Sporosarcina pasteurii: one gene and its partner. The protein of the gene in region 2 binds, or shares a complex with, the protein of the main gene of each other region. Links are inferred from orthologs where the notes say so. Each region holds a gene or a part of one and is shown on either strand. Other genes may lie near its edges. The genes, in order: AB1H92_RS10430 and AB1H92_RS09505.

Region 1 (16,236 bases), 190 kb from region 2 along the record:
ATTATGGTTAGCATATTTTCTATTTTTTGAACTTCTTCCGGATGTACCGACTGGTTTGAACTATATATTGTCACGCGATCACTTGAATAAACAATATTTCGTCTTTTCCTCTGCCAGTATAAATCGGGTACTGCACCTTCCCCGAGAAAAAGCGTGTAATCGATGAGGTCCAAACTTTTATTTCCCACTTCTCGTAAACCAGTTATCCACATGCCACCCTTGTTTATTTCATCGGCAAGATGAATAATGGTAGTATTTGCATTCGCTTTGTGTAATGTAGCATAAACCGATGTAAACATATTCCCCTCGACTGTAGAATCATTTTTAGGCATCACATACGAAATAGATTGCCGCGTTTCTTCGCCTTCAGTAAAAGCGGTTACATGGTTATCGAGTCGGGAACAAGTATCCTCCCCTTCTAAATGACATGTACGTTGCTCACTTTCCTCTGGCCAAACAATCTCCAGACGATTTTGTGGCAAATTACTAAAATGATGGCGAATGATTAATTCATCATTTCGATTAATCATTTCAATTTCCTGATCGTATGTAAGTTGATCGATATTGCCTTTAGTCGAATCGTTTGCTTCCTGATAGTGCACATAGATTAGAAGTGCGTTAGTCAACAAGAGCAATACGAGTGCTTTTGTTATTTTTTTCAAATACACACCTCCATCTATGCCTTCTTCCTAAATCGTTTCATATGAGGTTCTCAATATGCGTAGCAAGGAATATTCATCTGCCAGGATTATTGGGATTATTGGGTTTCCCAATTAATCATCCATTCTGGTCTTTAGAGACCAGTCTTATAATCATATTCTTTCGCCTTATCTGGTTTTGCATTTTCATAAGTTGTCTTTAAAAAAGGGCGATAGGAAGGTACGACTCTTTTTACTGATGAAAGTTGCCTCACTTTTTTCATAACAGATTCAACGTCTTCCTGATTACAATAAAGGACTACATATTTCATTTTTCTTGATATATAATGGACATGTCCATATTTTCGAAGTGACTTTGCTTGTCTTAAATTATGCAAATAAATGATTATACCTTGTCGTTTGATCATCTAATTCCCTCTTTTCCTACACACTACAATACCATATGTCTGAAAAGAGCTGCAACTACAATTAGAACGATCCATTCGTATCATTTTATTAAAAAACTCTACATGAATGATTGATTCATCGGTTACCAAAGGAGGAATTCTCATGGGAAGAAAAAGAACTGTCGCCCTAACTGTAGGAGCTGCGAGTATAGCTGCATGGGCTGCTTCTAAAGCGATGTCTAAGTCCATCCCTCGCACCGAAAAGAAAGCGCTAAATTTCGATAGCCCGATTGTATTAGCCAACCGTGGTGGCCTACTAGAAGCGCCTGAACATACGAATGCAGCTTTTAGTCATTCAGCATCGTACGGTGTCCATGGTTTTGCGGTCGATATCCGTTTAACGAAAGATGAGCAGATTGTCGTGTTTCATGATGAATATGTGAACCGAACAACAAATCTTGAAGGTAAATTAGCAGATTATTCGTTAAGCGAAATAAAAGAAGCCGATGCTGGTTATCACTTTAAAGATAAAAATGGAGAATTCCCTTATAGAGGGAAAGGCGAAACTGTTTTATCCCTTAAAGAGCTTTTAGAACAATTTCCACACCTGTTTATTTGTATTAACATTCAAGAAACACCTGATACATATGAAGGTAGCTTGATTCCTTCAAAGTTATGGTATCTTATCGAAGAATTGGGAGCTGAAGATCGCCTTGCCGTTACAAGTGCTTTTGATGAGCAAGTTGACCGTTTTAATTTATATGCCCAAAACCGGGTTGCTATCGGAGCGGGAAATCGTGAAATCAAAAAAGCCTATACTGCTTTCACAAGCCAATTCGGGCATTTTTATCAACCAACCACTGACTTGTTTTGTTGCCCCCACAAAATGGGGATATTCTCAATCGGGAGAGCTGGATTTATCAATTTCTTATCGAAGTTAAATATACCGATTTATTTTACAGATGTTGATGAACCTGACAATATTACAACGCTTATCAACGCAGGCGCTGCTGGCTTTATTACTGATCAACCCACTGTCATGATGAAAACCATTCAAAATGCTGTTGCTGAATAATTAAAAAATGCCGGACTTACGAAAATGTAAGTTCAGCATTTTTAGTTAAGCCGAGCAAGAACAGCTTCCACCAGAACCGCAGCCGCTTCCGCAAGATGAATCAGTGAAGAAACCATTACCTGTTGGAACTTTCACCGACTCTGATACAGTCTTTCCGATAATCATTCCAATTTCATCGAATAATTGCTGTACATCGTTTTCTGCAAGACGAAGCGCAGCTACTTGTTCATTTAAATCCAACTCTCTTTTACGTAGTCGGATATCTTTCATCACAGTTCTATAATCTGGATGATACCGTCCAAACCGTTGCACTTCTTCATAACGCTCTTTTAGTATGGTAAATTCTTTAATCGATTTTACAAGAACATCATTCGAATAAACAGCTTCTCGGGCTTTATTATATTCTTCAACGACTTCAGATGAAGCCATGATTTTTATTAGTTCTTCCGCATGTTCGATGATGGTGAGCCATTCATCAGTGATTAGCATTAGATTCATCCCCTCCACTCACATTCAATCATAACAGATTCATATGAGTTCGTGAATGGTCGGGACTTACTTTATGTTCGCAAATAAAGCTTGCTCTGCAATTTCGACATCAGAAAATGGGAGTATTTCCCTCCCAATATGTTGTGTTTTTTCATGTCCTTTCCCTGCAATTAGTACGATATCCCCTGCAGATGCAATGGAAATTGCCCTTTGAATTGCTTTAGCTCTATCGACTTCGACTTGGACAGCAGTACTCCCTTCGGAAAAACCCGCTGTAATATCTTGAATAATGGTCAATGGGTCTTCATTTCTCGGATTATCAGAGGTTACTAAGATAGTAGAAGAATAGAATGCCGCGATTTCCCCCATCTCTTTTCTTTTTCCTTTATCACGATTTCCCCCACAACCAAAAACAGTAATAATCCTTTCTTGGCTTTCTTTAGCGAGTGATTGTAAGACAGTTTCCAACGCATCAGGCGTATGCGCATAATCGATAATCACTGTAACACCATTACGCTCTATCCTTTGCATTCTTCCTTCAGGTAATGATAACAAAGAGGTATGAGTAAAAATCTCTTCAAATGGATGAGAAAGGATGTGCAATGCGCTAATTGCCGCTACTGCATTCATTTGGTTAAAAAATTCAAAAACAGGGAGCTTTAATTCCTGTTCAAAAGTAGGCGCTTTTACTTTATAAGTTCCGCTTTCATTGATAAGTTGAACGTCAGATGCCCCTCCTGTACCGAAAAGAGTAAACGGTTGTGAAGAATTCTTTGTCATGTCAACACATATATCATCATCACAATTCACAACGAGATGCTTTGCCTTGTAAACTAGCTTTTGCTTTGCTTGAATATATGCCTCTTTACTTCCGTGTTCTTCATAATGATCAACACCTACATTTAGTAAAATGCCAATGTCAATCTCACAATCTTCCAATCGATCTGTGGATAATCCAAGAGACGAAGCTTCCATGATGATATGCTTGATTCCCTTTTCTTCACAATCCTTAAGTAACGGATGGAGATACTCTGCGGGCAACGTTGTCATTGATGGAATATCGTAGGTAGCTCGCACACCATCAATAAATACCCCTAACGTTCCAATCACAGCAGTGCGCAGCCCTAAGCCATTTAAGAGTTGACCAATAAAGTGGCTTACCGTCGTCTTACCATTTGTTCCCGTTACCGCAATAATCGTTAAGCGTTCCGATGGGTTTCCTGATAACCTTGCACTCGCATGTGATAAAAACTTTCTGCAATCCGGGACAACGATTAATGGAACGTCACGAGATAAGTCAATGGATACCGGCCTATCAAGTACAATTCCCGCAGCTCCTAGTCGAATTGCCTCTTCTATATATGAAATTCCATCCACTTTCTCTCCTTTCCTCGCAACAAATAGGAATCCAGGTTTGACAGCTTTAGAGTTTTCCGTAACGCCAACCACTGGAATACTAAACTTTTCACCAGTAAACGTACACGGCCAGTCTTTAAGTAACTCTTGTAAAAGTAACACGCTACTCCCCTTCCCGAACATTTTGTCAATAAGCGAATATATTATTGAGAACGAACCAATTAAAGCTTTGTAATATTGAAGATTTGAAGATGCAGTTCCGACAAGATGAATTACTTCTGAAATGAAGTTTCAATTTATGGTATGAAACTGATGTTTCGAATGACACGAAGAAAGTTGGGGGACTTTTATGATTGTGCAAAAATTTGGCGGAATCGCCATGCAAAGTGAAGAAATGAGAAATTACAGCATGAACCACATATTAGATGGCATCAAACAGTATGAAAAAATTGTCGTCGTCGTATCTGCAATTGGTCGATTAGGGGACCCATATGCAACGGACAGCCTAATTAATCTTTCCGAAGCCTTTGCATCGGATTATGTTGCTCGAGACCTCGTAGCATCCTGTGGTGAACTTATAGCATCCGCTGTTCTTTCAGCAGAGTTACATCAGTTCGGGGTATCTAACACAGTTCTCCACGGTAAACAAACTGGAATTGTAACGGCAGGTGATTTTGGGGACGCTACACTTGAAGCCATTGACACATCCAACATTATTAAATCTTTAGAACAAGTTGATTGCGTTATCATTCCTGGCTTTCAAGGGATGGATAAGTTAGGAAACGTGATGACTTTAGGGAGAGGTGGCAGTGATTTAACAGCAGTTGCACTCGCCGATTCACTTCAAGCTTCTCACGTAGAATTTTTTAAAGATGTTCCGGGTGTATTAACAGGAGACCCTAATTTTGTTTCTGACTATGAAAAATACGACTTTCTAAGTTTCGACGAATTTCTCACCCTACTAAATGGAGACAATACAATCGTCCAAAAGAGAGCAGCAATACTTGCAAAAGAAAAAGCGATTCCATTATATGTTAGAGGAATCGCTAGTTCAGAAACAGGAACTTGGATAACAAACTAAATATTCTTTTCTAAGAAAACAATAATCATTATCTTTTATTTTCAACAGGCACTTTGATGAATGTTTGAGCGAAATAATTATTATATGCGCCAGTTCCTAAATGAGTGAAATCCTTATCCAACATGACTTTTCGATGATCTGATGAATTCATCCAACCATGCACCGCTTCTATTGCATCAACGTAATTGAATGCGGTGTTTTCACCTGCCTTCTTATGTTCAATAGAGGCTTTTTTCAGTCGATTAGATAGACTCTCCTCTTTAGTCGCTTCTTCTTTCAAGTTATTTTCCAATGCCAAAAACTCGCTATGTTTCCGCGCAAAGGTACTCAAGGAGTAATCACCTTGTAATTCTGAAACTTGATGTTTCACTCGCTGTAGATTTGTTAACTCAAAGATTTGCCGCTCAATTGTCCTATCCACTTCAATTTGTAATGTAGATGAAGGCGGTTTAGAGGTGAGCAGTTCGCCCATATACGTCATTTCATATGGTTGATGAAGCACTAATGTAGCAGGATCAATAAATCGTACGCCTGCCAGTCCATTATTCTCTCTATCGATATACAGTTGTGCAAATAAGTCCTTATATATAATTAAAGGCCGGCTATGTAAATCTTCACTATTTAAAGAAAACGTATATATATTATCTGCAACATTCACATCTACTTCGGAACCGACAATTGTAAATCGGTAAATATCATTTATATCTTGACCGATTTCAAACGGGGCAACATTCGATGTGTCATCGGCTGTATAGAGTTGATTTACAATGCCATCGCGTGTAACACCGACCATGAGTCGTTTGTCATTCTCGTATATCCACCAATCATATTGATAACTAGATGGTTCGATACGCTTTGGTTTACCTAACACTTCAATTAAAGTATCTACAGGTTCTCCAACATAAATAGAGATTCCTTCCTCCGGTCGAGCTGACTGTGGAATCGCAGAGCCTACTCCTTTATCTTCAACTGGTACCGCAGTCCCTTGTTTAACAGGCGCCTCTAGCGGTTCATTTTCTTTTACGCGTTCTCCCATCACATAGAAAACGAGAAGAACAGCAACTAGTAGGACAGCTATTCTGAAAATATTCTTCAACCAAATCCCTGCTTTCAACTAAATTTAAACGTACATTCGATGTCCCTACAATTTTGCTAGATATTCCCCAATAAGACCGAAACCTAAAATCATTCTGTACCCTAATCTCATCGACACAATGTTGTCATTGCAACTGCAACGAAAGTGTTCTATTATGAATAGGTATAGTGTATTTTCTGGATAATCGATAAAAGGAGGATTCAATCTATGTATATTGAAAATACTGGCATTGAAAATATCGTTTCGGATTTATTCATACTTGATGAAATTATGCTACAACATGATTTAATTCGTGGTGGACAATGGGACTACGAGCGCGTTACTTATGATAAAAAGTATACGCTTAAAGAAGGTACTTTTTATCTGCGTATTTTCGGTTTCGCAACAGAAGGCGATGTTGACGCACGTGACGCAATTATTCAACTTAAAAAACCTGTCATCGGGAAGCATTACTACCCATTCGGCGTAGAATACGGTGAAGACGAACATTTCCCTGAAAGCCTTATCAAAGATTGTGAAACAACATTAAAGAAAGTGTTAGTTGCATTAGAAAAACATAATTTAAAGAAAGTTTGATTTTTCGATAGCCGAAGAACTTTAGATTCTTCGGTTTTTTTGTCAATAAAAGCGTTTGCTCATACCTAGTAAGTATATCTATTCAAATCTAAATAATTGGTTATAATAAAGGTAATATGAATTATTGGAGGAATGAGCATTGTCCAAATGGTTTACTAAACGGAACTTTTTCATATTGTTAAGCGTTATATTCATTATACTAATTTTCTTTTATATTATCCCAGTTTCCTTACCAATTATTTTTGCACTCCTTACAGCTTTGCTCATCGATCCCCTCGTTAGACTTGTAGAAAAGCAATTTAAATGGAATCGAAAACCAGCTGTGATCTCTGTTTTCATCTTTATTTTAGCAATTATCTCTTCACTATTATATTATACTGTTACCCGTCTTATAGGAAAGATAATCGACTTCACGCACGCAGCTCCTGGTCATTTCAATACATTATCCGGCTTCTGGATTGATATGCAAAATAAACTATTCCAGTATACGGCCGGCATGCCAAAAGAAGTTATTGAATCCATTCAGGAGTCCTTAAAAAACATATTTGACTCGATTAGAATAGCAATCCTTGAATTGTTGAGCTACGACAAGATTACATCACTCTTAACCGACGTGCCAAACTATCTCGTTAGTTTAATCGTCTTTGTTATTGCATTGTTTCTATTCATGTTAGAATTACCAGAACTCAAAAGAATATTATTTAAGTATCTCACAAAATCTACAGAAAAAAAAGTACGATTTATGGTTACAAAACTCAATTCAATTCTATTTGGGTTTGTGAAAGCACAATTTCTTGTTAGTATTATCATTTTTGTTGTTACACTTATTGGACTCTTTTTAATAAAACCTAAATATGCTTTCATTATGTCCCTTATTATTTGGATAGTTGATCTTATTCCTATACTTGGATCAATCATTATTCTCGCTCCGTGGGCATTATATTATTTCATAAGTGGCGATGTCGGAACAGGAACTCAACTAACAATTTTAGCAGTTATTCTTCTAGTGATACGTAGAACAGTCGAACCAAAAGTAATGGGGTCACAAATTGGCCTTAAACCTTTACCAACTCTCATTGCAATGTTCATCGGCTTAAAACTTATCGGCTTTCTTGGATTCTTTATCGGACCACTTGTCGTTATTTTATTTACTACTGCACGAGAAGCAAATATCATTCGCGTTAATTTTAAAATTTAACCAGGACGAATGCTTTATGAATTTAAAAAAGTAGAGGAAACCATTCCTCTACTTTTTATATTTTCTTATTTTTTAACTGTTCGCTTGTAATTCTTGATGTTTCAATAACTCTTGTCTAGTAATTTCATCAGCATTATTTCGTTCTTCATTTGCCCAAGAAAAGAAGATTTTCCCGATAACAAAAATATAAATCATTTCCTGCGCAACCTTCATTAAAATACCTCCGAGCTGTTGATCATATAACGAAGACATGCTTGTAAACATTTCAGGTCCTGATATTCCTAGACCAGAAAGTCCTGCTAACGTTCCAGGTGGGACACAGAGCGCCATGGCTTGCAACCAAGCATCTCCGTTCGTATACGTATCATATACAGCTACATCCGCAAAAATGATTAATGTACAAGCTGGCGTGATTAGGATCGCACTTAATACAACGTATCCAATCTTCTTTAGACCGTGTACTTTAGGTTGCCCTTTAACTGTATTCACGAGCGGCCACCATAGAAATATCGCTGACATGAAAATAGTGGCAGTAAACATTCCATGCAAAATTAAATTTAACTTTACGTTGTCAAGAATTAACGGATAATGATAAGCTGAAAATAAAAAACTAAACATAAATAAGCTAATAAGAGGCTTCGTGAAAAATCTGAAGATACTATTAATCAATTTCACTTCAAATAACTTTTCCCACACCCAATTCGGTATTCCCATAATGAGTAGAGGTGCCACTCCTAATAATAGAAAGGCCATTTGAGTCATATGTACAGAAAATAATATATGACCTAACAAATCGACCGGTGAACCTTTTAAAATGTAAAGAAGTATCATTCCACTTAAAAAAAATATTGCTTGCTTACGTGTTAAAGCGGTGGAATTTTCAAATTTATGACGCCATTTAACTGTGATTAAAAAATAGAGCAGTACTACAACCAATAAAGATAAGAAATACCACGGACTCCACAATGCACGAAATCCGAATATACTTAAAGGCATTCACCATCACTCCTTTATTACAGTCTCTATTTATATTATAAAGCAATGCAAACCTATAACTCAATGGATGAACTATGACAAATTCATAGAATAATAAAAACTCGTACAGAAGTAGATTCTGTACGAGTTTGTTGTGCCGCATACTTAACTATACAGTTTATACGTATAGTGGGTTCCACCAAACGATTGTAACGAATGTAAGAACGATTAAGAATGCGAGTAATGCTCCAGTAAACATGAACATTTCCGGAATTCCGTGCCCTTTTTCATTCATGTGCATGAAGTAGTAAAGTTGTAATCCGACCTGCACAGCAGCAAATAACAGAATGACTGGAATTACATAGAACTTAGAGAACCCAATTACATCCGCATTTGAAGCTAATACGATCGCAAATGAAGTAAGCGTCAAGAATATCATCATCGAGAACATAATAACTTGAGCACGCATTCCTTTTCTAGCACGTAATCTTGCAATTTCAACTTCACTTGGTGTTTTTTCATAAATTTCGATGTCTGCCATATTAACCTACCACTCCCATCAAATAGACTGCAGTGAAGATAAATACCCAGATGACGTCAATGAAATGCCAGTATAGTGAAAATGTATAATATTTTGTTGCGTTATACAAGTTCAATCCACGCTTCGCATTTCTGAAAATGAGTAACGTAATCCAAACAAGTCCGATTGCTACGTGGAAACCATGCGTCCCTACAAGTGTATAGAATGATGAACTAAACGCACTATTTCCGTAAGTGAAACCTAGTTGTACATAATGAGTAAACTCATACACTTCAAGCATTAGAAAACCAAGACCTAGAAATGCTGTAATTCCTAGCCATAGTTGCATCTTCCTGAAGTTGTAATTTCTCAAATGATACATTGCATAAACACTTGTTAATGAGGATGTTAATAATAGCATCGTCATTACAAATACAAGCGGTAATTCATAAAGCTCTTGTGTCGAAAACTCGAGACCAGCTGGCCCTTTGTTTTTTAATGCTAAGTATGTTGCAAATAGCGTAGCAAACAAAATTACTTCTCCGCCAAGGAATAGCCAGAAGCCAACAAACTTATTTTTGGCTTCAAAAGTAGCTGTTTCCGGGTTATCAGGCCAAGTCTCAGGGGTAAATTTCTTATTCAGATCCATTATTTTTGACCCCCTTCACGCTTCATGTCCCTTAAGATTTCTTCTTTAGGAACATAGTATCCTAAATCATCTTTCACAGAACGAATTGACATTGTAACGAAAGTCCAGAACAGACCGAACACTAAAAGCGATAGTCCCCAAGACGTTTCTAAACGGAACATTGCACCGAATCCTGCCATAAACAATCCAAATGACATGAGGAATGGAATAATTGAACCGTGCGGCATATGAATATCTTGCAATGGAACTGCCGGTGTATAACCAGATTCGTTACCTTCTTGCTTTTCAATCCATACAGTATCTAATCCACGTACAAGTGGTGTTTGTGGGAAGTTGTAATAAACGGGTGGTGATTGAGTTGCCCACTCAAGTGTACGCCCATCGCCCCACGGATCATTACCAACGCGCTTATTTTTAACTGTCGTAACAATGATGTTGTAAACAAGTACAATGACACCAATCGACATTAAGAACGCACCGATCGTACTAATATAGTTCGCCGCATTCCAACCTTGACCATCCATATACGTAAATACGCGGCGTGGCATTCCCCAGAATCCTAACCAGTGCTGGATAAGGAATGTCATATGGAAACCAATAAAGAAGAACCAAAATGTCACTTTACCAAGCGTTTCGTCTAGCAATGTACCGAACATTTTTGGCCACCAATAGTGAGTAGCCGCTAAAATACTGAGTACGACACCACCAATAATTACATAGTGGAAGTGAGCGACGATAAAGTATGAATCATGCAATTGGTAGTCAAGTGGTGCTGCACCTTGCATAATCCCTGTTACTCCACCCATTACGAATGATGGAATAAATCCGATTGCATAGAGCATTGGTACTGTAACTTTAATACTACCGCCCCACATCGTCAGTAACCAGTTAAAGATTTTCACACCTGTAGGTACAGCAATAGCCATTGTCGCAACTGCGAAAATTGCGTTTGCCGTTGACCCTAATCCAACTGTGAACATATGGTGAGCCCAAACCATAAATCCTAAGAAACCAATGAGTACTGTTGCAAAAACCATTGATGTATATCCAAACAAACGCTTTCTTGAAAACGTTGGGAATACTTCAGAGAAAATACCGAAAGCCGGTAAGATTAAAATATAAACTTCTGGGTGACCAAATATCCAGAATATATGCTCCCAAATAATTGTGTTTCCACCCATTGTATGGTCGAAGAAGTTTCCGCCGAACAATCTATCAAATGTTAAGAAAAACAAGCCAATTGTAAGTGGTGGGAACGCAAACAAGATCATTGCTGACGCGATAAACGTAGTCCAAGTGAATAATGGCATACGCATATACGTCATTCCCGGTGCACGCATGTTAATGATTGTGACAAGGAAGTTAATCCCCGACATTAACGTACCTCCACCTGCAATTTGTAAACCGATAGAGTAAAAGTCAACTCCATGTCCTTCAGACGTGATTGCTAATGATGTATAAGAAGTCCAACCAGCATCAGGTGCTTGCCCCATAAACCATGATATGTTTAAGAACAATCCACCGAAGATAAACATCCATAACCCTAGTGAGTTAATGAATGGAAACGCTACGTCACGCGCACCGATTTGTAGTGGCATAATTGCGTTCATAAAACCGAATAATATAGGCATGGCTGCAAGGAAAATCATCGTCGTTCCATGCATCGTAATTAACTGGTTAAATAGCCCAGCACTAATTAGATCGCTATTCGGGTGAAGAAGCTGAATACGAATTAGAACTGCTTCAATCCCACCGAGTACGAAGAAGAATCCTCCGCCTAGCAAATAAAGGATACCAATCTTCTTATGGTCAACTGTCGTCAACCAATCCCATAGCCAGGCGCCAAAGCCTTTCTTTTGAGCAACTGAACTCACTTGTTTTACCTCCTCTACATTTTCAAGCTACATTACTTTTCTACTGATAGTCCCATTAAGTATCCTGCTAATGCATCCAACTCCGCATCTGATAAATGATCAAATGCCGGCATCGTGTTACCTGGTTTATATTTTTGTGGATCTGCAATCCATTTTTTCAATGAATCTTCATCGTGATCCATGAAGCCTGCAACGCGGTTACGATCGCCAAATGTCGTTAAGTTTGGACCAACAGCCCCCGCATGGTCTACCCCCAAATACGCTGGATCTCCAGCACCGCTAACTGCGTGACACGAGATACAACTTTCAGCGAAAATAGCTTCTCCTTGATCCGCAGATGCCTTATCAGCTGTTGCTCCTTCCGTCGCTTGCATCGCAAGAACCCATTCGTCGAATTCAGCACGCGTTAATGTTTTAACTTTAAAGTCCATCAAAGCGTGTGACGGTCCACAAAGCTCAGCACATTTTCCGAAGAAAACGCCTTCTTCAAGATCGCGAGAATCTTTTTCAAAAATCAAGTAAAACTTGTTAACGTTTTCAACGTTGTTATCAAGCTTACCGCCGACTGCCGGAATCCAAAATGAGTGTTTAACATCCGCAGCAATTAGATTAAAGTATACTTTTTCATTCATTGGTACGACTAACTCTTGTGCTGTAGTAACACCTAAATCCGGATAGTCAAACTCCCACCAATATAGTTTTGCCTTTACATCAACGACCAAATTCTCAGCATTACCATCGTCATCTACAGCACCCATTGCAGTAACGTTACCTAACTTATAAGTGTAGTAAACCGTTGGCACTGCTAGCAAAAGAACTAAAAGGATCGGAATAACTGTCCAAACAAGCTCTAACACGTTACTTCCTTCAACTTGCTCTGGCATATGATCTTCACCAAGCTTCGAACGTCTGAAGCGGAAGAGCGCTATTACGTAGATAATTACAACTACTAGTATTACGAATAACATAATTCCCGAAGATAATAGCAACAAGTTAAATTGGTCTTTTGCAACTTCACCTGCTGGAAGAAGTGTAGATATTTCCTGTTGACCGCAACCTGCAAGGAAAATAGTAAGCGCTGTTAACAATGTAAATAGTCGCCACTTTTTAAGTCCTTTCATCATCGCCTAATCATACCTCTCTTTCAATTAATGTCTTGTTAAGTGCAGGGATAAATTATCCCTATATATATGAATTCCTGTTTAAAAGAAAGAATTCCATTAAAATAGCATTAAATAAATAGCGAGAATATAATAATTGAGACAAACAAAATAGTCATATAGTTAAGTGAGTAAACAAACATCCCTGTTGCCCACTTCAAATCGTCTTTCGCCTTAAACCCTCTAACTGCAAAATAAGCCCAACCAATATTTAATATCGTAGCGAGTACCATAAACCCGACTCCTAAGTCCGCCAATAATAATGGTAACGGAAATAAGAGGAGAACCCACCCTAACATCGAAACTTTCGTTCTCGTAAACCCTTTCACAACTGGTAGCATTGGTATATTCGCTGCACGATACTCCTCTGTACGTCTCATTGCAAGCGCATAAAAATGAGGCGGTTGCCAAATAAACATTATTAAAAACAATGCCCATGCCCCTGCCCCTAGTGTCGGCTCAACTGCTGCCCAACCTATTAACGGAGGAATCGCACCAGAAATACTTCCAACAACTGTATTGCTTACGTGTTTTCTTTTAGACCACATTGAATAGAGTACTACATAGCTGAATACACCCGCAAGTCCCCAAAGCCCAGCAGTAGTTGATGCAGAGAATAATAGTAGCTCTCCGATGGCAATGAATGTCAGACCAAGTGCCAACACAGCCGAGGCGTTGAATCGTCCAGTCACTGTCGGTCTAGATTTTGTTCTAGACATAATTGGATCAATATCGCGGTCTATTAGATTGTTCAATGCGGCGGATCCTGCAATGATTAATCCCGAGCCACCGAGCGCAAATAAAAGTAAATCTAGATTTGCTAAAAACTTTAATGGACTTAATTGCATCGCGAGAAAAAAACCAGTGAAAACAGTAATCATGTTCGAATTAACTATACCAATCTTAATAAGTGCTAAAAAATCTTGAAGTACTGTTGTCGTTTTTTCCGCGGCCGCAGAATCAACCGTTGTCGATATTATACGACCGTTTGACATATTCCCCCACCTTTCGCCTTTTTTCAAATTAACTTCTTATATACTTCACTATATCGAAAATTAGAGAAAATTTCTATACTAAAACAAAAAATCTCCTGGAACTGCGCTTTTCTCTGACATAATTGTCACATTCCATACTCTATAATAAAGCATTTCTACTAATCAATTGTGAAGTTAAGAGAACTATTTGGTGAACTTTTTGTGAAAAGGGCGCTATTCAGAATGTTTACGGCCTGTATCCGTTGTATTTTCACCTTTCTTTCGTTATCATCAAAACTAAAGGAGTCTTCAAAAACAAATTAACATTTATCTAAAAGTGGGTGTCATTTTTTGAGATATCATAATTTTTTAAAGTGGTTTGCTGTTTCTTCAACAATTGGCATGTTATTCATTCTACTTGGTGGTGCACTAGTTACTAAGACCGATAGTGGAATGGGATGCGGTCGGCATTGGCCAGGCTGTAATGGACAACTTATTCCAGACGTCATAACAGCAGAAGTGCTGATTGAATTTTCTCACCGCATCGTCACTGGTGTCGTTGGTATTCTAATTGTAATTTTGGCGGTTTGGTCATGGAGAGCACTGGGGCATGTTCGAGAAACTAAATTTCTATCTTTCATGGCCATATTCTTTCTAGTTTTACAAGCCCTAATCGGAGCTGCCCAGGTGTTATGGGGACAAGGCGACTTTATTTTAGCCTTGCACTTCGGGATTTCACTTATTTCATTTGCTTCTGTACTATTACTAACACTCTTGGTTTTTGAGGTTGATAAAAAGTACGACACACAAAACATACAAGTTGGGAAACCGCTAAAATGGCATACAATTGGCGTTACGATCTATTCCTACATAGTTGTTTATACAGGAGCACTTGTCCGTCATACAAATTCCGAACTCGTCTGTCTAGATTGGCCTTTTTGCGACAATTCAGCCATCGGGTTACCCACCCGCTTCAACGAATGGGTTCAGATGGGTCACCGTTTTGCAGCTGCACTCATTTTCATCTGGATCCTGTACATAATGGTACATGTCATTCGGCATTATAAAAGCCAACCAGTCTTTTACTGGGGATGGATTATTTCCTTTATACTTGTCCTTGCCCAAGTAACTACAGGTGCAATAGCCATTTTCACTCATTTAAACTTATATATCGCATTGCTCCATTCGTTATTTATTTCACTACTATTTGGGCTTTTAACGTATATGATACTGCTTGTATTTAGAAGCAATCGTTCTTCCTAATTATCTAGGTCACCTTTATACACGAAGGTGACCTAGTTTTTTCTTAACCATTTACTTTTAAATATCTTCTCCTTATATCTTCTATTCCCTATTTTTTTCGTTTAAATCATAAAAGCACTCAGAGTTCGATTTAGTCGAAATTCTGAGTGCTTTTTATTAGTTATTAGTCCGCCATTTCAATAAGAAGATCGCCTGTAGCAATCGATTCTCCAGCGGTTACATAGATTGCTTTTACTGTACCATCGTATGGTGCTTGAATTGTGGTTTCCATTTTCATCGCTTCTGTAATGAGTAAATGTTCGCCTCTTTTCACTTTTGCCCCTTCAGATACAGCAACTTGTAAAACAGTTCCAGGCATTGTAGCGCCGATATGTGCTTGATTTGAAGGGTCAGCTGTCGTCTTTCTGATGACATCTGATTCCACATTGACATCCTCGATAATAACTTCACGTGGTTGACCGTTCAATTCGAAATAAATAACCCTTGTAGCATCGGATTGCGGCTGACTGATCGAAACAAGCTTAATAATTAATGTCTTACCTTTTTCAATTTCGACCTCAATTTCTTCACCTAGACGCATACCATATAAAAACTCTGGTGTATCGATCACCGATACATCTCCAAACTCTTTATTCATTTGTAAATATTCTTCAAATACTTTCGGATAAAGAGCATAGGATAATACTTCCTGACTTGTGACAGGTCGATTTAGCTTTTTATTTAAATCTCCTTGAAGTTCATCAAAATCAACATCTTCAAGCAATTCGCCAGGGCGAACCGTAATGGCTTCTTTATCTTTCAAGACAACTGCTTGCAACTCTTTAGGGAATCCACCATGCGGTTGTCCGATATAACCTGCGAAAAATTCGATAACTGAATCAGGGAAGTCAATAGACATTCCACGT
Region 2 (16,246 bases):
AGATAAGCAAGGCCATAGTACGTATCATCAACAATATTGGCCGCACCAATAAAATGGTTCGTATTCGTATCAATACTTTTTCCTTCTGTGATTGTTCCTGGTGTGACTATACGCATCACTTCTCTTCTAACAATCCCTTTTGTCGCACGAGGATCTTCCGTTTGTTCACAAATGGCTACTTTATAACCTTTTTGAACTAATGTTTCAATATAACCGGCAGCAGAATGATAAGGCACACCACACATCGGTATTCTGTCACCTTCTCTAGCATCCCGGCTTGTTAATGTGATTTCCAAAATTTGAGATGCCTGAATCGCATCATCAAAAAATAATTCATAAAAATCGCCCAGTCTAAAAAACAAAAAAGAGTCCTTATGATTTTCTTTTATATTTAAATATTGTTGAATCATTGGTGTATAAGCTGTTGTCATTATGTACCTCACTATAAAGTCATGTTTTATTCATTATATCAAAATTCCAATGGATTTAAAGAAAACCCGGGGATTGGCTAGATAATCCAATTTATCGTTGAAATAGAAAAAAGCCGGAAAGTCCGGCTCAATGATGGTATGAAAAGTGCAATCCCTCTTAATCTTTTCGACCGTGTCCATGGTGATGATCTTCTTTATGTCCATGGCCGTGTCCTTTACCATGCTCTTGATGTTTACCTTGATGGTCGTGATGATGCCCATGATGATGACTTGATGATTCATCTCGAAGCGGCCATTCCTCTTCAAATGTGTGCGGATGAACGGTCACGCAGATTTTTGTTTCACCGATGACTTCTGCAATCAGTTCACGCTCTACACTAATCACAAATTTCTCACCGCATTTGGAGATAATTGCCTCGGTACAATTCGGATGCTGAATGACATTCACGATTACTTCTTCATGTCTTGACGTCGGTTCATCCCGGTAATGTAATCGAATTCGGTCTTTATACGAAATTGTTTCCGTAAATACCGAAGTTTTAGAATGATTACTGTGGGAATACCAGACGTTCACATCAAATTTTCCAGACACTTCCACGTATTTCCCGACCTTTCTTGCTTGATGGGTGTGGTTAATAACCCAACAACCAAGAATACTTGTCGGTTTGTTTGGCGGGCTTAATGTTTCTTTTGACTCCGTCCGTTGCTTACCTTTCGCGACTACGGCCTTCGTCACAATTTGACGTAGATTCTTCAGTTTTCTTCCTCCTTCATTCGCTTCAATTCATCATATGCGACAGAAGCCCAAGAAGTGAAAAAATCGGCAAGAAATTTTTCTTGCCGACTAAAAATTATTGAAGATGGTCATAAGTTGTGTTTTTTACGTATGATCCTGTTTCGCCACGAAGCAAATCTCCGCCAGTAGATTTAATCACTTCGTTCGTAACGCCATTGGCAATTGTTGTAGATACCAATTGTAGAAGTTCATTGACCTCTCCTTGAGATTGCTTGAATTCTTGAACAATCGGAACCGCATCAATTTCTTTTTCAATGTTTGCGATTTTCTCTTCAATGATATTCAGTGCACGTTCTTTTCCATACTGTTGGAAATTAACAGCTTGTTTTTGTAAAGATTTTAAACTTGAAATGCTTTCACGTACTTTTTGATTTTCGTTAATTTGTGCTTCTGCACGTTTAAAGAAATCAACCTGCTCCGTATTGGCAATCATATTTGCAATTTCATACGCTTTTTCAATGATTTCCTCTTTTGTATATTTCTTCTCCATTAATTTAATACCTCATCTTTCTCCACGACATGTAAAAACTCGCCGTCAAGCGACCATGTTTTGGCCTCTGTTATTTTTACATTCACTAATTTTCCGATAACGGATTTAGGTGCCTTGAAGTTAACAAGTTTATTTTTACGTGTATACCCTGAAAGTACTTCGTCATTTCGTTTACTTTCGCCTTCTACAAGCACTTCAACAACTTGTCCTTCAAATTGTTTCATAGCTTCAGCTGCATATTCATTGACAAGATTATTTAATCGCTGTAAACGTTCTTTTTTGACTTCCATTGGAATATTATCCTTCATTTTTTCTGCAGGCGTGCCGTCTCTTGGCGAATAAATATACGTATATGCCATTTCAAAGCCCACTTCTTTATATAACGTCATCGTTTCTTCAAATTGTTCGTCTGTCTCATTTGGAAAACCAACGATAATGTCTGTCGTCAATGCAACATCTGGAATTGCTTTTCTAATTTTCTCGACAAGTTCAAGATAGCTTTCACGTGTGTAGGCTCTTCCCATTATTTTTAGTATGCTTGAAGAACCTGACTGTACTGGTAAATGAATATGTTCGACGAGATTTCCGCCTTTTGCTAGTACTTCAATCAGTTCATCATCGAAGTCCCACGGGTGACTCGTTGTAAATCGAACCCTAGGGATATCAATACGACGCAAATCAGCCATTAGATCAGCAAGTCGATAGTTTAAATCGTCAAAATCCTTTCCGTATGCGTTTACGTTTTGTCCCAGCAATGTAATTTCTTGATAACCTTGAGCTGCTAAGTGTCTTACTTCTTGAATAATATCTTCTGGTCTTCTACTACGTTCTTTTCCACGGGTAAATGGCACGATACAATATGTACAGAATTTATCGCAGCCGTACATAATATTGACCCAAGCTTTAATATTGCCGAGACGTTTTTTGGGAAGGTTCTCAATAATGTCGCCTTCCTTAGACCAAACTTCAAGAACCATTTCTTTTGACATATATGCTTCATGTATAATGTTTGGCAATCTATGGATATTATGCGTCCCAAAAACCATATCAACTTGGTCATACGTTTGCAAAATTTTATTCACGACTGATTCCTGTTGAGACATACAACCGCAAACCCCGATTAAAATATCTGGGTTACGTTGTTTTAAAGGTTTTAAATGTCCTAGCTCACCAAATACTTTATTCTCCGCATTTTCACGGATCGCACAAGTATTTAATAGGATAATGTTTGCATCTTCAACAGTTGTTGTTGGTTCATAGCCGAGTGCTGTAAAAATGCCCGCCATCACTTCAGTGTCGTGTTCGTTCATTTGACAGCCGTAAGTTCTAATATAGAATTTTCGGCCATTCCCCATACCTTCAAAACGTTCTTCAATTTCAAAGTCATCGAAATAAGAAACTTCCTCTTTACCGCGTCTTCTTGCTTTCTTTAAAGAAGGCGGTGTATAAACAGTTTGAAAGTAATGACTATAATCTTTTTCTTCTTTATTTGCTAAACCTGGTTTTACTTGACCAGTGCTTAAACGTTGTTCTTCATTCATATTTTCGTTCCCCTTTCTTACAGTCCTTCGGGAATTTGTCCGTACTCATTGTACATTATACTGAACTATAGCGCCACTGTAAAAGAAGTGCTTAAGATTGTTGGAGGTTTGTCACATCCCCACAAAAAAGTTTTTCAGTAAAAGTCTATCATTATCAATAAAAAAACTACAAAGGAAAAATTCCTTCGTAGTTTTTTAATGTCTAAAAATATCTTTTACGCAACGCCTTACATTTTAATTATGCTCTCGCTGACTTTTGCACGAGCAATTTTAAAGCCGTGCGCCCCTCACCGTTAATTATTATATCTGTGAAGGCAGGTGCGCATGTTAGATCCGATCCACTGGGTGCTACGAAACCTCTTGCGATAGCGATTGCTTTCACCGCCTGGTTTAATGCGCCTGCTCCAACTGCCTGCATTTCGGCATAGCCTTGTTCCCTGATAACTGCAACAAGTGCGCCAGCAACAGAATTAGGATTTGAGCTTGAAGATACTTTCAATGGGTTCACCATTTTTCCTCCTTATTTTCCGATATCTATGAACGGATTTGTCCATAGAGTATCATATGAATATGAGGAGACTTTTAGACGCAACTCAAACTTCAAACGGTCTGTCTTCATTAATCATAATTCTTTCGACGTGGAGTGCTTTTCCTGTTGCATCATCCAACTCGACAAATAAACCGTTTAATTGATCACGACCTTTTTTAGGTACTTCAAACCGAACTGGTAAATTGGTTTGGAATCGATAAATGACATCTTCTTTTTTCATCCCAAGGATTTCATCATATGGTCCCGTCATACCAACGTCAGTTATATAAGCAGTACCATCTGGTAAAATCCGTTCATCCGCGGTTTGTACATGTGTATGTGTACCAACGACAACAGATGCACGGCCGTTTAAATGCCAACCCATCGCAATTTTTTCACTCGTTGCTTCCGCATGAAAATCAACAAATACAAGTGGTGAAGATTTCTGTGCTTCTTCAATCAATTCTGTTGCTTTAGCAAAAGGATCCCCGTGAGGAGGTAAAAAAGTCCTTCCATGCAAATTAATGACCGATAATGTTACATTATTTTTAGTAATTGTTGTCATCCCTTTACCAGGTGCCTCGTCTGAAAAGTTTGCTGGACGTATTAAATAATCTGTTTCGTCAATAAAATCATAAATCTCTTTATGATCCCAAGTATGATTTCCCATTGTGACAACGTCCACACCGGTTCGTAACAAATCGTCAAAAATACGTTTTGTAATTCCTCTCCCCGCTGCTGCATTCTCTCCATTCGCAATGACAACGTCTGGGCTATACTTCCTCTTTAAACGCGGTAAATAGCGTTCTACGGCTTCACGTCCTGGTGATCCTACGATATCTCCAATAAAAATAATTTTCATAAAAAAACCTCTTTCCTTAAATTTACGACCCTTATGATGCTTTCCCTTAATTCAACGGCTCTATTTCTATATCCAAAAAGAAATGGCTCCCGCTTTACAATGCACGGAAGCCATTCCATTATTTTGCATAATCAACTGCTCGTGTTTCACGAATAACGGTAACTTTAATATGACCGGGATAATCCAATTCTTCTTCAATTCTTTTTCGAATATCTCGTGCGAGTCGATGTGCTGTAATATCATCGATTTGGTCAGGATGAACAATAATCCGTACTTCACGACCTGCTTGAATCGCATAAGATTTCTCAACACCTTCGTAGGATTCTGATATCTCTTCAAGCTTTTGTAATCTACGAATGTAATTTTCAAGTGTTTCACTTCTTGCGCCTGGTCTAGCCGCAGATAAAGCATCCGCTGCTGCGACCAGCACTGCGATGACCGATGTCGCTTCAGTATCTCCGTGATGCGATGCAATACTATTAATGACGACCGGGTGTTCTTTATATTTCGTTGCAAGTTCTACACCAATTTCAACGTGACTGCCTTCGACTTCATGATCTATTGCTTTTCCAATATCATGAAGAAGTCCTGCACGCCTTGCAAGTGTTACATCTTCGCCAAGTTCAGCTGCTAAGAGTCCTGTTAAATAGGCAACTTCCGTTGAGTGTTTCAAGACGTTTTGTCCATAACTCGTACGGAAACGCAATCTACCGAGAATCTTAATGAGATCCGGGTGAAGGTTATGAACCCCGATATCGAACGTTGTCTGCTCTCCAGTTTCCCGAATAAGCTCGTCCACTTCACGTCTCGACTTATCGACCATTTCTTCAATTCTAGCCGGGTGAATTCGACCATCCTGCACCAATTTTTCAAGTGCGAGTCGAGCTGTTTCCCGTCTGACTGGATCAAAGCCCGATAAGACGACTGCTTCCGGTGTATCATCGATAATTAAATCGATTCCGGTTAACGTTTCTAGTGTCCGGATATTACGTCCTTCACGGCCAATAATTCGACCTTTCATTTCATCATTTGGTAAGTTTACTACCGATACGGTTGTTTCAGCAACATGGTCCGCTGCGAATCGTTGCATAGCGACAGAAAGAATTTCGCGCGCTTTCTTATCGGCTTCTTCTTTTGCTTGCAACTCTGACTCTTTCGTCATGACGGCGATATCTGTAGAAAGTTCTTTCTCCACTTCTGTGAGAATAATTTGCTTCGCTTCTTCTCTCGTAAGTGAAGATATTCTTTCAAGTTCCGTCTGTTGAACGTTAACGAGTTCTTCCGCCTTGCGTTCCATTCGTTCAATATGCTGTTGTCGTCCAGTATACGCTTCTTCCTTGCGTTCCAGACTCGCTTCTCTTTTATTGAGCGTATTTTCTTTGCGATCGAGGTTTTCTTCTCTTTGCAAATGACGGTTCTCTTGTTTTTGCAACTCAGCCCGTCGCTCGCGGATTTCAGCCTCCGCATCAAGTCTCAATTTGTGAGTTTCATCCTTCGCTTCCAATAGTGCCTCTCTTTTCATTGCCTCCGCTTCACGTTTTGCCTCTTCGACAATCGCTTCTGCCGAGTGTTTGGCACCTGTCACTTTTGATTCATTCACTTTTCGATTAACAAAATAGAGTACAACGGCACCGACGATGAAACCTAGCAAAGCGGAGATGATGATTTCTAGCATCCTGGTCACCTCCTATTGCTTCTCTTTTCATGTTAGTCGGCTCGTACATCAAATTACAATATACTGCCAAATTTAATTCATTATAGTATACAATTATACACTTTTAATTGTAGCGATGTAAAAATGACATGTCAAGGATTGACAAGCATTGACCTACTTTTATTTAATGATTAATTTCTTTTAACGTGAGCGCAGTTCTTATCCTTGCTTCACTTACTTCTCTAGTGAATCAAATCACTTCTGAGGTTCAGTTGAAAAAAGCTCACCCTCTGAGAGGATGAGCACTAAAAAAACAATTGTACGATTACTTCTTTTTATCTTCTAATAATAGTTCAAGTTCTTCATCTGCTTCATCAACATCATGACCATCAATAATTTCAGCCGCGCCATCAAGACCATAGAATGCTCTGATTTTCTGATCAATTTCTGCCTTAATATCAGGGTTTTCAATTAAAAACTGCTTCGCATTTTCTCTTCCTTGTCCAAGTCTTTCACCTTCATACGAATACCACGCACCGCTCTTTTGAACGACTTCTGTTTCTGCACCAAGGTCGATAATTTCGCCTTCTTGCGAAATACCCTGTCCATACATAATATCGACTTCTGCCGTGCGGAACGGAGGCGCAACTTTATTTTTCACAACTCGAATACGCGTTTTGTTCCCGACAATATCTGTACCTTGTTTAATCGCTTCTCCTCGACGAACGTCGATACGAACAGAAGAGTAAAACTTTAACGCACGGCCACCCGGTGTAACTTCCGGACTCCCAAACATAACGCCGACTTTTTCACGAATCTGGTTAATAAAAATAGCGTTTGTTCTTGACTTGTTAATTGCACCAGATAACTTACGAAGTGCCTGTGACATGAGACGAGCCTGTAGACCAACATGGGAATCCCCCATCTCGCCTTCTATCTCAGCTTTTGGTACAAGTGCAGCAACTGAGTCAACAACAATAATATCAATTGCACCACTACGTACTAATGCCTCACAAATTTCAAGGGCCTGCTCCCCCGTATCCGGCTGCGAAAGTAACAACTCGTCAATATTAACGCCAAGTTTCTTAGCATACTCCGGATCTAGCGCATGCTCTGCATCGATGAATGCGGCTGACCCACCTTCTGCCTGTGCAGCGGCAATCGCATGAAGTGCAACTGTCGTTTTACCTGAACTCTCAGGACCATATATTTCAACAACACGTCCACGTGGGTATCCGCCCACCCCTAGTGCAAGGTCTAATGCAAGTGAACCACTTGAAACAGTTGAAATTTTACGATCTGTTTGTTCGCCAAGTTTCATGACGGAACCTTTTCCAAACTGTTTTTCAATATCTTTTAACGCTTTATCTAAAGCGGCTTTGCGATCGCTCAAATTTATTTCCTCCCTAAGTTCATCCTCGTTTTATTTCTAAACTAATTATACCTCTTTATTCTTAAATACACAACAAAAATGCGAACATCTATTCGAAAACATTTAGAAAATGGCATTTTCGTCGAAGAATTCATGTTAATATGCATTTTTCATTGCGAATAGACATGAAAAATAATAACTTTCTTCCTACTTAGTTAACAGCTTGATTAGATAATACAAAGCAAATCTTGCCGTTCGGTGACGATTGGCATTTCTTGAACCTGAAAGTAATAGCTTATACGTCATTGGAACCCGATTAGGTAACGCTATCCCGATCCAGACTGTTCCTGCCGGTTCACCATCATGTGGTGTTGGACCAGCTGCACCTGTTATTCCGATACCAATATTCGTATTAAACTTCTCTTGAACTTTTAATGCCAATGAAGCAGCACATTCACTACTGACAATTCCATGTTCTTCCAATAGTTTTTTGTCCACACCAAGTTGTTCAACTTTTGCTTCTTCATTATAAACGACGAGACCGCCTGCCAATGCTGAACTGACCCCTGGCTCTTTCGCTAACTCTGCTAGAAAGAGACCCGCTGTTAAGCTTTCAGCAGCTGCTAATGTATAACCATGTGATTGAAGCAATTCTAATGCTTTTGAGGATAATGTATCCTCATCCGTTCCAAAAATAAATTCGCCGACAATGGCGCGTATTTCTTGTTCAATTGGCGCAATCATTTTATGCGCATCTTCAATTGTCGCCGCTTTCGCAGTAATCCTAAGCGTGACGGCATCTGCCGTTGCTAGCGGAGCAATGGTTGGATTTGATTGTTTATCTAACAGTGGTTGGATACGATGTTCCAATTCTGCTTCACCAATTCCATAAAACTTCAAAACATGAGAAGTAATAATTTCTCTTTCTCCACTTTGTTCTAGTAAGTAAGGAATCGCTTCATCGACAATCATTGGCTCCATTTCATGGGGTGGCCCAGGTACGAGTATGTAATGTTTCCCATTATTTTCAACAGCCATGCCAGGCGCCATGCCAGTGCGATTATTTAGTACTGTGCTCCCATTAAAAACAAGTGCCTGTTTTTTATTATTCTCTGTCATAGTTCGTTTACTTCGTATAAAATACTGTTCAATATAAGTAAGCGCCTCTTTATCGCTTACAAGCTCCAAGCCAATATGAGCAGCAATGGTCTCTTTTGTCATATCATCTTTTGTCGGTCCAAGTCCGCCTGAAAAGATTAAGACATCCGCACGTTTTTCAGCAATTTCTATTGCTTCTTTTAACCGGATAGGATTATCCCCAACAACTGTATGATAATAAACATCTGCGCCAATCTCAGCTAGACGTGCTGAAATAAAAGCAGCATTTGTATTCGTAATTTGACCGAGCAATAATTCAGAACCAACTGCTATAACTTCAACTTTCATCACACTATCTCCCTTACATAGAGTCGAGTAACACTCTTCTATTTTTATAAAAATAGTCTACCCCTGACCAAACAGTAAATATCAGTGCAATATAAAGCATAATCATGCCGAAAGGAAAGCCAATTGAGCTAAAGAAAATGTTATTTAAGAGTAAGGATGCGATCGCAATAATTTGTGCAGTTGTTTTAATCTTACCTAGTTGATTCGCAGCGACAACTTCTCCGCCACCAGCTAAAATAAGACGTAGTCCAGTCACAGCAAATTCACGACTAATAATTACGATTACAATCCATGAAGGGGCAGAACCGAGTTCAACAAGTATAATGAGCGCTGCCGCTACGAGTAGTTTATCAGCCAATGGATCTAGAAACTTCCCCATATTTGTCACTAAATTATGCTTTCGGGCAATATAGCCATCGAGCCAATCTGTTAATGAAGCAACAATAAATATAAGCCCTCCAATGAAATGTGCTACTTCAATGGTTGTGCCGAGTAGCGCTATCGTTCCAAATTCAAAATCGACTAACATAAAAACCATAAAAATCGGTATGAGAATAATTCTAGATATTGTAATTTTATTTGGTAAATTCAAGTGGTACACCTTTCCTTTCAAAAAAAGATCATTGTCATATTTAACATTGTGCTTATTGAGATCTATTTTAATAATAGACTCAGGCAGCAAAAACCAAACCTTACTAGCCTTTAATAAATTTAAGCATTCACCTATATAAATGATGCCTAGTACTTTAAATAAACGCATAAAACAACTGTAGACAAAGTCAACGAACTTTGTCTACAGTTTAGATTACGAGAACAACCCCAATTATTCCTTATTGTATTCGATAATAATATTTTGTGGGACTGTATCGGATGCATACTCAAGTAATTCGCCATTCACGTAAATCTCGGTTTCTGTAGGACGACCAACGCGAATACGAATTTGCTCTGTGTCTGTCACATCTACCTCAACTTTTTCTCCCGCTTGCATAATTCTTGCACCCGGCGTTCTTTCTGTCCGATTTTCGTCTGTCACGCCAATCCATGAAGGCCCGTTTGTGCGAATTTCAAGTTGGAATTCTTCACTATTTTCAAGTGAATATGTAGAATTTTCTCCTGCCACATTAATGTTTTCCAGTTTTTGTTGTTTCTCAACTTCATCTACTTCGTCTACTTCATCTACTTTGTCTGATTCATCTTCCACTTTTGCGTCATCATTCGTTTCTTCGGTGTGGCCCATTTGTGCCCCATTGTTAGAATTAGGTTGATCCTCGACCTGAATCGGATCTTCAGAACCAATTGGAACTTCTGAAGGATTTGACACATTATGTTTCCAAAGGAATGTAATGACTAAGATGATGACAATAATAAAAAGCGCAACAATAATTTTCGGCATAATTTCACTGAGTTGACTTGAATGTCGCGAACGCCTTCTTGTAAGTGTCGGGGATGTAAGTTGTTGCTCTTCTTCAGCCTCAACTGTTTCAGCACTCCCTTTATATAAAGAGAGCATTTCGTCTGCATCTAATCCAACTGCCTCCGCATATTGTTTAATAAATGCACGCACATAAAATGAACCAGGCATTGAACTAAATTCTTCATTTTCAATACCAGCTAAATATCTTTTTTGTATTTTCGTTATTCCTTGCAAATCATCTAGCGTATAGCCTTTTGCTTTTCTCGCCTCTTTAAGACGGTCACCAAGTCCGGTCACCCATAACACCTGCCTATCAAAGGTTAAAGATGTCGAATCCCCCCATTAATCCGTGATTGGACATCATGTGGTTTTTCTCCATCATTTCGTATGTAATTTCTTGATCGTGGTCTGTTCTAAGTTCAATTATATAATCGAAATCTTCGATACTGTATTCCGAATGTTGAACAAAAATATCTGGATGTTCAACCACTTTTATGGCTGGAATACGCATCATTTCACGGACCAGTTGTAAATGTCTTTCATCTGCCTCTTTCCTTGAGACAATGCCATCTAAAATAAAAATATTGTCTTTTGAAAACTCATCGCCTGCCAACGTCTTTCGAATGGTTTGCTTAATCATTGTGGAAGAAAGAAATATCCATTTTTTGTTAGCGCATACGCTAGCAGCAACAACGGATTCGGTTTTGCCAACGCGTGGCATTCCTCTAATACCAATTAATTTATGACCCTCTTCTTTAAAAAGCTCTGCCATAAAATCAACTAAGATTCCAAGTTCACTACGCAAAAACCTAAACGTCTTCTTATTGTCCGTGTCTTTTAAGATGTATCGACCGTGTCGAACAGCTAAGATATCGCTTAATTTCGGTTCGCGTATTTTTTTGATTTGAATCGTATCCATAGTGGATGCGATTAATTCAAAACGGGCGATTTGCGCATCGTCATCCGTCCTTAATAATAAACCACGACGAACACCACCATCAATTTGCTCGGGATTTCTACCATCTACGTTAGCATCCACGCTATTAATTGTCGTAATATTAACACGCAACATGCCAAGTAGTGATGCAATATCTCCGAGTAACCCTGGACGATTAACTTGAATTTCGTATTCGAGATACCAATTCCCCATTCGAAACACCCTTTCCGCTATTAGTAGGACGTTCAAAAATCAACTTAGTTCCATAATAACGGATATAACTCCTTAAGAAAAGGAAAGATATAAGATGCGGTAAAAACTAGATGTACCAACCGCCGTTTAACTTCAAAATTTCTCCCGTCATATAATCTGCTTTTCCACTTAATAAAAAATCAACGAGGTCTGCCACATGTTGGGGTGTACCTGTCGTTAGTAGCGGAATTTCTTGCATAATCATTTCTTTCTCATCTTCTGGTATACAATCGTTCATTCTTGTTTCAATCCATCCCGGCGCAATGGCATTGACACGTATACCTGCATAAGACGCTTCTTTGGCATAGGCTTTCACAAAGGCATGTTGAGCACCTTTAACAGCAGAATACATAACTTCGCCCGCTGCTCCTGTATTCCCCCAAATTGAACCGATAAACACAATATAAGATTCTGTGAACTTTCTTAAGCGTGCAGAAAGAAGGCTTACTAACTGTGCGGGGTTTTGAACATGAACCCTCCATAGTGCCTCCATATCTGCGGTCGTTGTCTCCGTTAGCAACTTATTCATCGATTGACCGTTGGCGATAACGATAGCCCTTGCTTGCTGGACCTGATGGGCTACTTGATTGGCGCCCTCTTCAAATAAAAAATTCCCTTGAACAAGTAGAAATTCAAGCTGAGGATAGCGTTCTGCTAGCTCTGACCGAAGTTTCTTCGCTTCCTCAATTCGTTCATTAAAGTGAATATAAATTGACCAACCACTCTTAGCAAGTTGGTGGCAAATGGCTTGGCCAATGCCACCAGTTGCGCCAAGAACGAGCACATAATTATTTTGCTTCATTGGATTGCTCAGCCGGAATCACTTTGAATACAGTATGGCCTTCTGTTGCGCTTAATGTTGAGAAAGCATCTTTTAAATGTGTCAGCGTCATTTTTTCAAGGGTAGGAACGACATCAAATAAGTCCATCTCATTAAATTTATAGCGCGTAAATTGATTCGCGATAAATTCTATCGAATTCAGTGAACGCATAAATTGTCCGATTTTTCGCTTACGAACTCTTTCCAACTCTTCTTCAGTTACCGCCCATGAAGTCGTTGCATCTTCAATTGTTTTTCGGATTTTTGCTTCTAATGCATCTGGATTTTCAGTATCAGAAACAATCATCGCAAATCCAAAACCATGTTCTTGAGAAAAGCTATAAGAATAAGACTCATCAATTAGTCCATCTTCATAAGACTCTTCAAAGAATGAGGAAGAACGTCCGAATAAAATATCTAATAACAAATCTACCGCTAATTCTTGTGTGAGCATTTCTTTACCCGAGATGTTCGTATTTGTACATTTCATCCCAAAGCTAAGTTTTGGTTTCGTAACATCCATTTCAAGCGTTCGTTCAGCAATCGCTGCAGTATTTGGCTCTTCTGGGAAGTTACGAACAATTTCTGATGGTTTGTCAAAAGTTTTTTTCGATTGGTTCTCTTTAATAAAAGTCATCATTTCTTCCGGCTCTACAGCACCAACAACAAATAACACCATATTTGATGGGTGGTAGAAGGTTTCGTAACATTCATATAAATGGGCAGCTGTTATCTTATCAATTGACTCAATCGTTCCTGCAATATCTATCTTCACCGGATGATTGTGATATAGATTTTCAATCGCTCCGAAATACAATCGCCAGTCTGGTAAATCGTCATACATTGTAATTTCCTGACCAATAATTCCTTTTTCTTTTTCCACAGTTTCTTCAGTAAAATACGGTTCTTGTACAAAATCTAGAAGCACTTCCGTATTATCGTATACTTTATCTGTAGCGGAGAAAAGGTAGGCAGTCCTCGTAAACGATGTGAAGGCATTTGCAGAGCCTCCGAGTACACTAAATTTCTGGAAAATGTCCCCTTCTTCTTTTTCAAACATCTTATGTTCTAAGAAATGAGCAATTCCATCTGGAACAGTTACTGCTTCTTCTTTCCCGTGAGGAATAAAAGTCCGATCAACAGAGCCATATTTCGTCGTAAATGTAACGAAAGTTTTTGAAAAACCTTTTTTCGGTAAAATGTATACATCAAGACCATTCTCCAAAGTTTCATTGTATAAGGTTTCCTGTAAGTTTTCAAAGTGTATTTTATTCATTCGAAGCCGTCTCCTTTCCCGATAGCAAATAAATAATTTCTAATTGAATAGTCGATGCCATCTCTTTCACATCATCTTTGGTGACAGCTTCCCATGCTTTTATTAAAGTATCTGCTGTAAAGTTTTCATCGAGTTCTTTATATTGATCAAATACTTCTATTTGCCCTCGAGCAGAGTCGAATGTGCTCGTAATACTATTCGTCAGCAAAGCTTTCGTTTGTTCCATTTCAAGGTCTGTAATTTCTCCGTTTTGCAATGCGCTCAATTGCTCTTTGATCAGTGTTACAGCTTTTTCTTCTAGCTCTGCATCAATTCCAGCCATTACATAAAGATATCCATAATGTGAAGAATAAGAACTGGAAGCGTAATAAGCCATACTTTCTTTTTCACGTACATTCATAAATAATTTACTATGGGCAAAACCACCAAAAACGCCGTTTGTAACTTGCATCTTTGAATAATCTGGATGATGAAACCCAACTGGTGTACTAAAAGCTAAATGAAGTTTCCCTTGCTTCATCTCTTGTTTTTCTCGTACATGCTGAACATCGCCACTTGCCTTATGCTCGTCTGTTTTGAAAGCTTGTTGTTGACGGCTAGGACGCGCTTTAAATGGTAATAACTCTTTCAGCTTTTGAGCAATTTCTTGTTCATCGATGTTTCCAACGACATAAATATCAATGATATCATTTGCGATCATCGATTCATATGCTTGCAATAGAGTTTCTGCTGTAATCGCTTGAACGGCTTGTTCAGTCCCATCCGAACTAGTAGAAACCGGGCTATTTGGACGTAAATTTTCAAGCATTCTTTTTTGTGCATAGCTTGTCTTATTATCATATTGAGAACGAATTCGTTCAGTTACTGAACGTTTCTCTCGAGCGACGATTTTTTGATCAAATTCGCCATTTACTAAATTTGGGTTGAAGATAACTGTTTGAATAAGTTCCAGCGTTTCACCTAATACATAAGAGTCGTTTATATATTCATCATTTACACAATCTACGTTAAGTGTAATCATATGGGTCGCGCCGCGTTTGGCAGTGTCTGTGTATAGTACAGTTCCGTACAAATCATCTAGCTTCTTTCGTAATTCGCCTTGAGTTCGGTACTTAGCGTTAGAGTCCTGCAAGACATTTGCAAGTACTGCACGTGCAGCTGCTTTTTCTTCCGTTAATTCGCTTTTCCATTTGATTGAAAAACTAACTGTTTTAAATTGCTCAGATTTACGCGTATATAAGGTAACGCCTTGTTCAATTTGACTTTTAGTAAACATATTTAGCACCTCTGTTTTTGTTAATATGCTGCATCTTACATTCACTATACATTTCACGTTATGCAACTTGCAAATAACTGGTGAAGTTTTTCGTAATTATTAATCCACTCGTCAATTCACTTATGAAAATAAAGAGGAAATACTTTTCGCGTATCCATAAATTACATTGGATCAACTTAATGTTTCCCAACAATCATATGCATAAAAAAGCTGCCTGAAGTGCATTTGAAATGACTTCTTAGGCAGCTTTCGTATGATTAACGTTGCCCCTTAATATAAGGTTGACCGATTGCTTTCGGTGCATTTGCTCTACCGATAAATCCTGCAAGTGCAAGTATCGTTAACACATACGGTAAAATATGAAGATACACTGTTGGAACATCTTGGATATAAGGAATTTTTGAAGCACTAATGGCTAATGCTTGGGCAAAGCCGAAGAATAATGCCGCTCCCATCGCGCCAATTGGATGCCACTTCCCAAAAATCAACGCAGCAAGTGCCATAAATCCTTGACCATTAATGGTTGCATGTCCAAAGTCATTTGTTGTCGTAATTGCATAGACCGCACCACCAATTCCTGCAAGTGCACCTGAAATCACAACTGCGATATAACGTGTTTTCGTCACGTTAATCCCCATTGTATCTGCCGCCATTGGATGTTCACCAACTGAGCGAAGTCGTAAACCAAATGGCGTCTTATATATAACAAACCAAGCGAATAGTGCCACGACAATTGCCAATATTGATGACCCATAAACAGATTTAAAAAACATCGGACCAATGAACGGAATATCTTGCAAAATCGGCACATCAAATCTTGGGATTTTCTTTTGAATTAAATCTGTTTGCCCTTTTCCAAAAATCATTTTTACAGAGAAAAGCGCAATTGCAATCCCTAGCATATTAATGGCGACACCCGAAACAACTTGATCTGCACGGAATGATATAGAAGCAACCGCATGCAGAAGTGAGAAAACTGCAGAAACGGCCATGGCCACTAATAGTGCGATCCAAGGCGTCCAAGATCCGAAAGTATCTGCGTACAACAAGTTAAACAAAATTCCGATGAAAGCCCCCATCACCATGAGACCTTCTAAACCAATATTTACAACACCTGAGCGCTCAGAAAAGACACCGCCGATCGCTGTAA

What was found.
Region 1: the proteins of AB1H92_RS09505 (region 2) and AB1H92_RS10430 are in contact, whole or in part, in a crystal structure (PDB 6PRK), measured with the Bacillus subtilis proteins. The link is inferred for Sporosarcina pasteurii from one-to-one orthologs.

Annotation. Positions count from the first base shown.
Region 1 is NZ_CP160452.1:2,207,719-2,223,954, forward strand. Bases 888-3,876 are described here. They hold AB1H92_RS10430 (YlbF family regulator), read right to left. Parts: upstream 2,610-3,876; coding sequence 2,166-2,609; downstream 888-2,165. Other genes in these bases: AB1H92_RS10420 (YlbG family protein), read right to left, coding at 888-1,066; AB1H92_RS10425 (glycerophosphodiester phosphodiesterase family protein), read left to right, coding at 1,209-2,120; AB1H92_RS10435 (UDP-N-acetylmuramoyl-L-alanyl-D-glutamate--2,6-diaminopimelate ligase), read right to left, coding at 2,676-3,876. Outside these bases: AB1H92_RS10415 (hypothetical protein), read right to left, coding at 1-662; more of AB1H92_RS10420, read right to left, coding at 794-887; more of AB1H92_RS10435, read right to left, coding at 3,877-4,127; AB1H92_RS10440 (aspartate kinase), read left to right, coding at 4,315-5,046; AB1H92_RS10445 (CAP-associated domain-containing protein), read right to left, coding at 5,075-6,142; AB1H92_RS10450 (YugN family protein), read left to right, coding at 6,350-6,718; sporulation integral membrane protein YtvI, read left to right, coding at 6,858-7,916; cytochrome c oxidase assembly factor CtaG, read right to left, coding at 7,989-8,912; AB1H92_RS10465 (cytochrome C oxidase subunit IV family protein), read right to left, coding at 9,070-9,432; AB1H92_RS10470 (cytochrome (ubi)quinol oxidase subunit III), read right to left, coding at 9,434-10,060; ctaD (cytochrome c oxidase subunit I), read right to left, coding at 10,060-11,934; coxB (cytochrome c oxidase subunit II), read right to left, coding at 11,967-13,058; cyoE (heme o synthase), read right to left, coding at 13,166-14,089; AB1H92_RS10490 (heme A synthase), read left to right, coding at 14,420-15,331; pyc (pyruvate carboxylase), read right to left, coding at 15,495-16,236. UniProt on the Bacillus subtilis protein: Regulates sporulation prior to stage II. Positively controls the competence regulator ComK at a post-transcriptional level. May modulate the translation, stability or activity of ComS. May work together with YmcA to regulate community development.
Region 2 is NZ_CP160452.1:2,017,839-2,034,084, forward strand. What follows is about bases 1-2,999. They hold AB1H92_RS09505 (RicAFT regulatory complex protein RicA family protein), read right to left. Parts: upstream 1,718-2,999; coding sequence 1,283-1,717; downstream 1-1,282. Other genes in these bases: mutS (DNA mismatch repair protein MutS), read right to left, coding at 1-431; cotE (outer spore coat protein CotE), read right to left, coding at 589-1,167; miaB (tRNA (N6-isopentenyl adenosine(37)-C2)-methylthiotransferase MiaB), read right to left, coding at 1,717-2,999. Outside these bases: more of miaB, read right to left, coding at 3,000-3,258; AB1H92_RS09515 (stage V sporulation protein S), read right to left, coding at 3,497-3,766; AB1H92_RS09520 (TIGR00282 family metallophosphoesterase), read right to left, coding at 3,852-4,649; rny (ribonuclease Y), read right to left, coding at 4,768-6,324; recombinase RecA, read right to left, coding at 6,629-7,696; AB1H92_RS09535 (competence/damage-inducible protein A), read right to left, coding at 7,883-9,121; pgsA (CDP-diacylglycerol--glycerol-3-phosphate 3-phosphatidyltransferase), read right to left, coding at 9,135-9,713; AB1H92_RS09545 (helix-turn-helix domain-containing protein), read right to left, coding at 9,945-10,832; AB1H92_RS09550 (DUF3388 domain-containing protein), read right to left, coding at 10,849-11,685; ymfI (elongation factor P 5-aminopentanone reductase), read right to left, coding at 11,792-12,526; EF-P 5-aminopentanol modification-associated protein YfmH, read right to left, coding at 12,513-13,820; EF-P 5-aminopentanol modification-associated protein YfmF, read right to left, coding at 13,813-15,096; AB1H92_RS09570 (ABC transporter permease), read right to left, coding at 15,354-16,246. UniProt on the Bacillus subtilis protein: May work together with YlbF to regulate community development.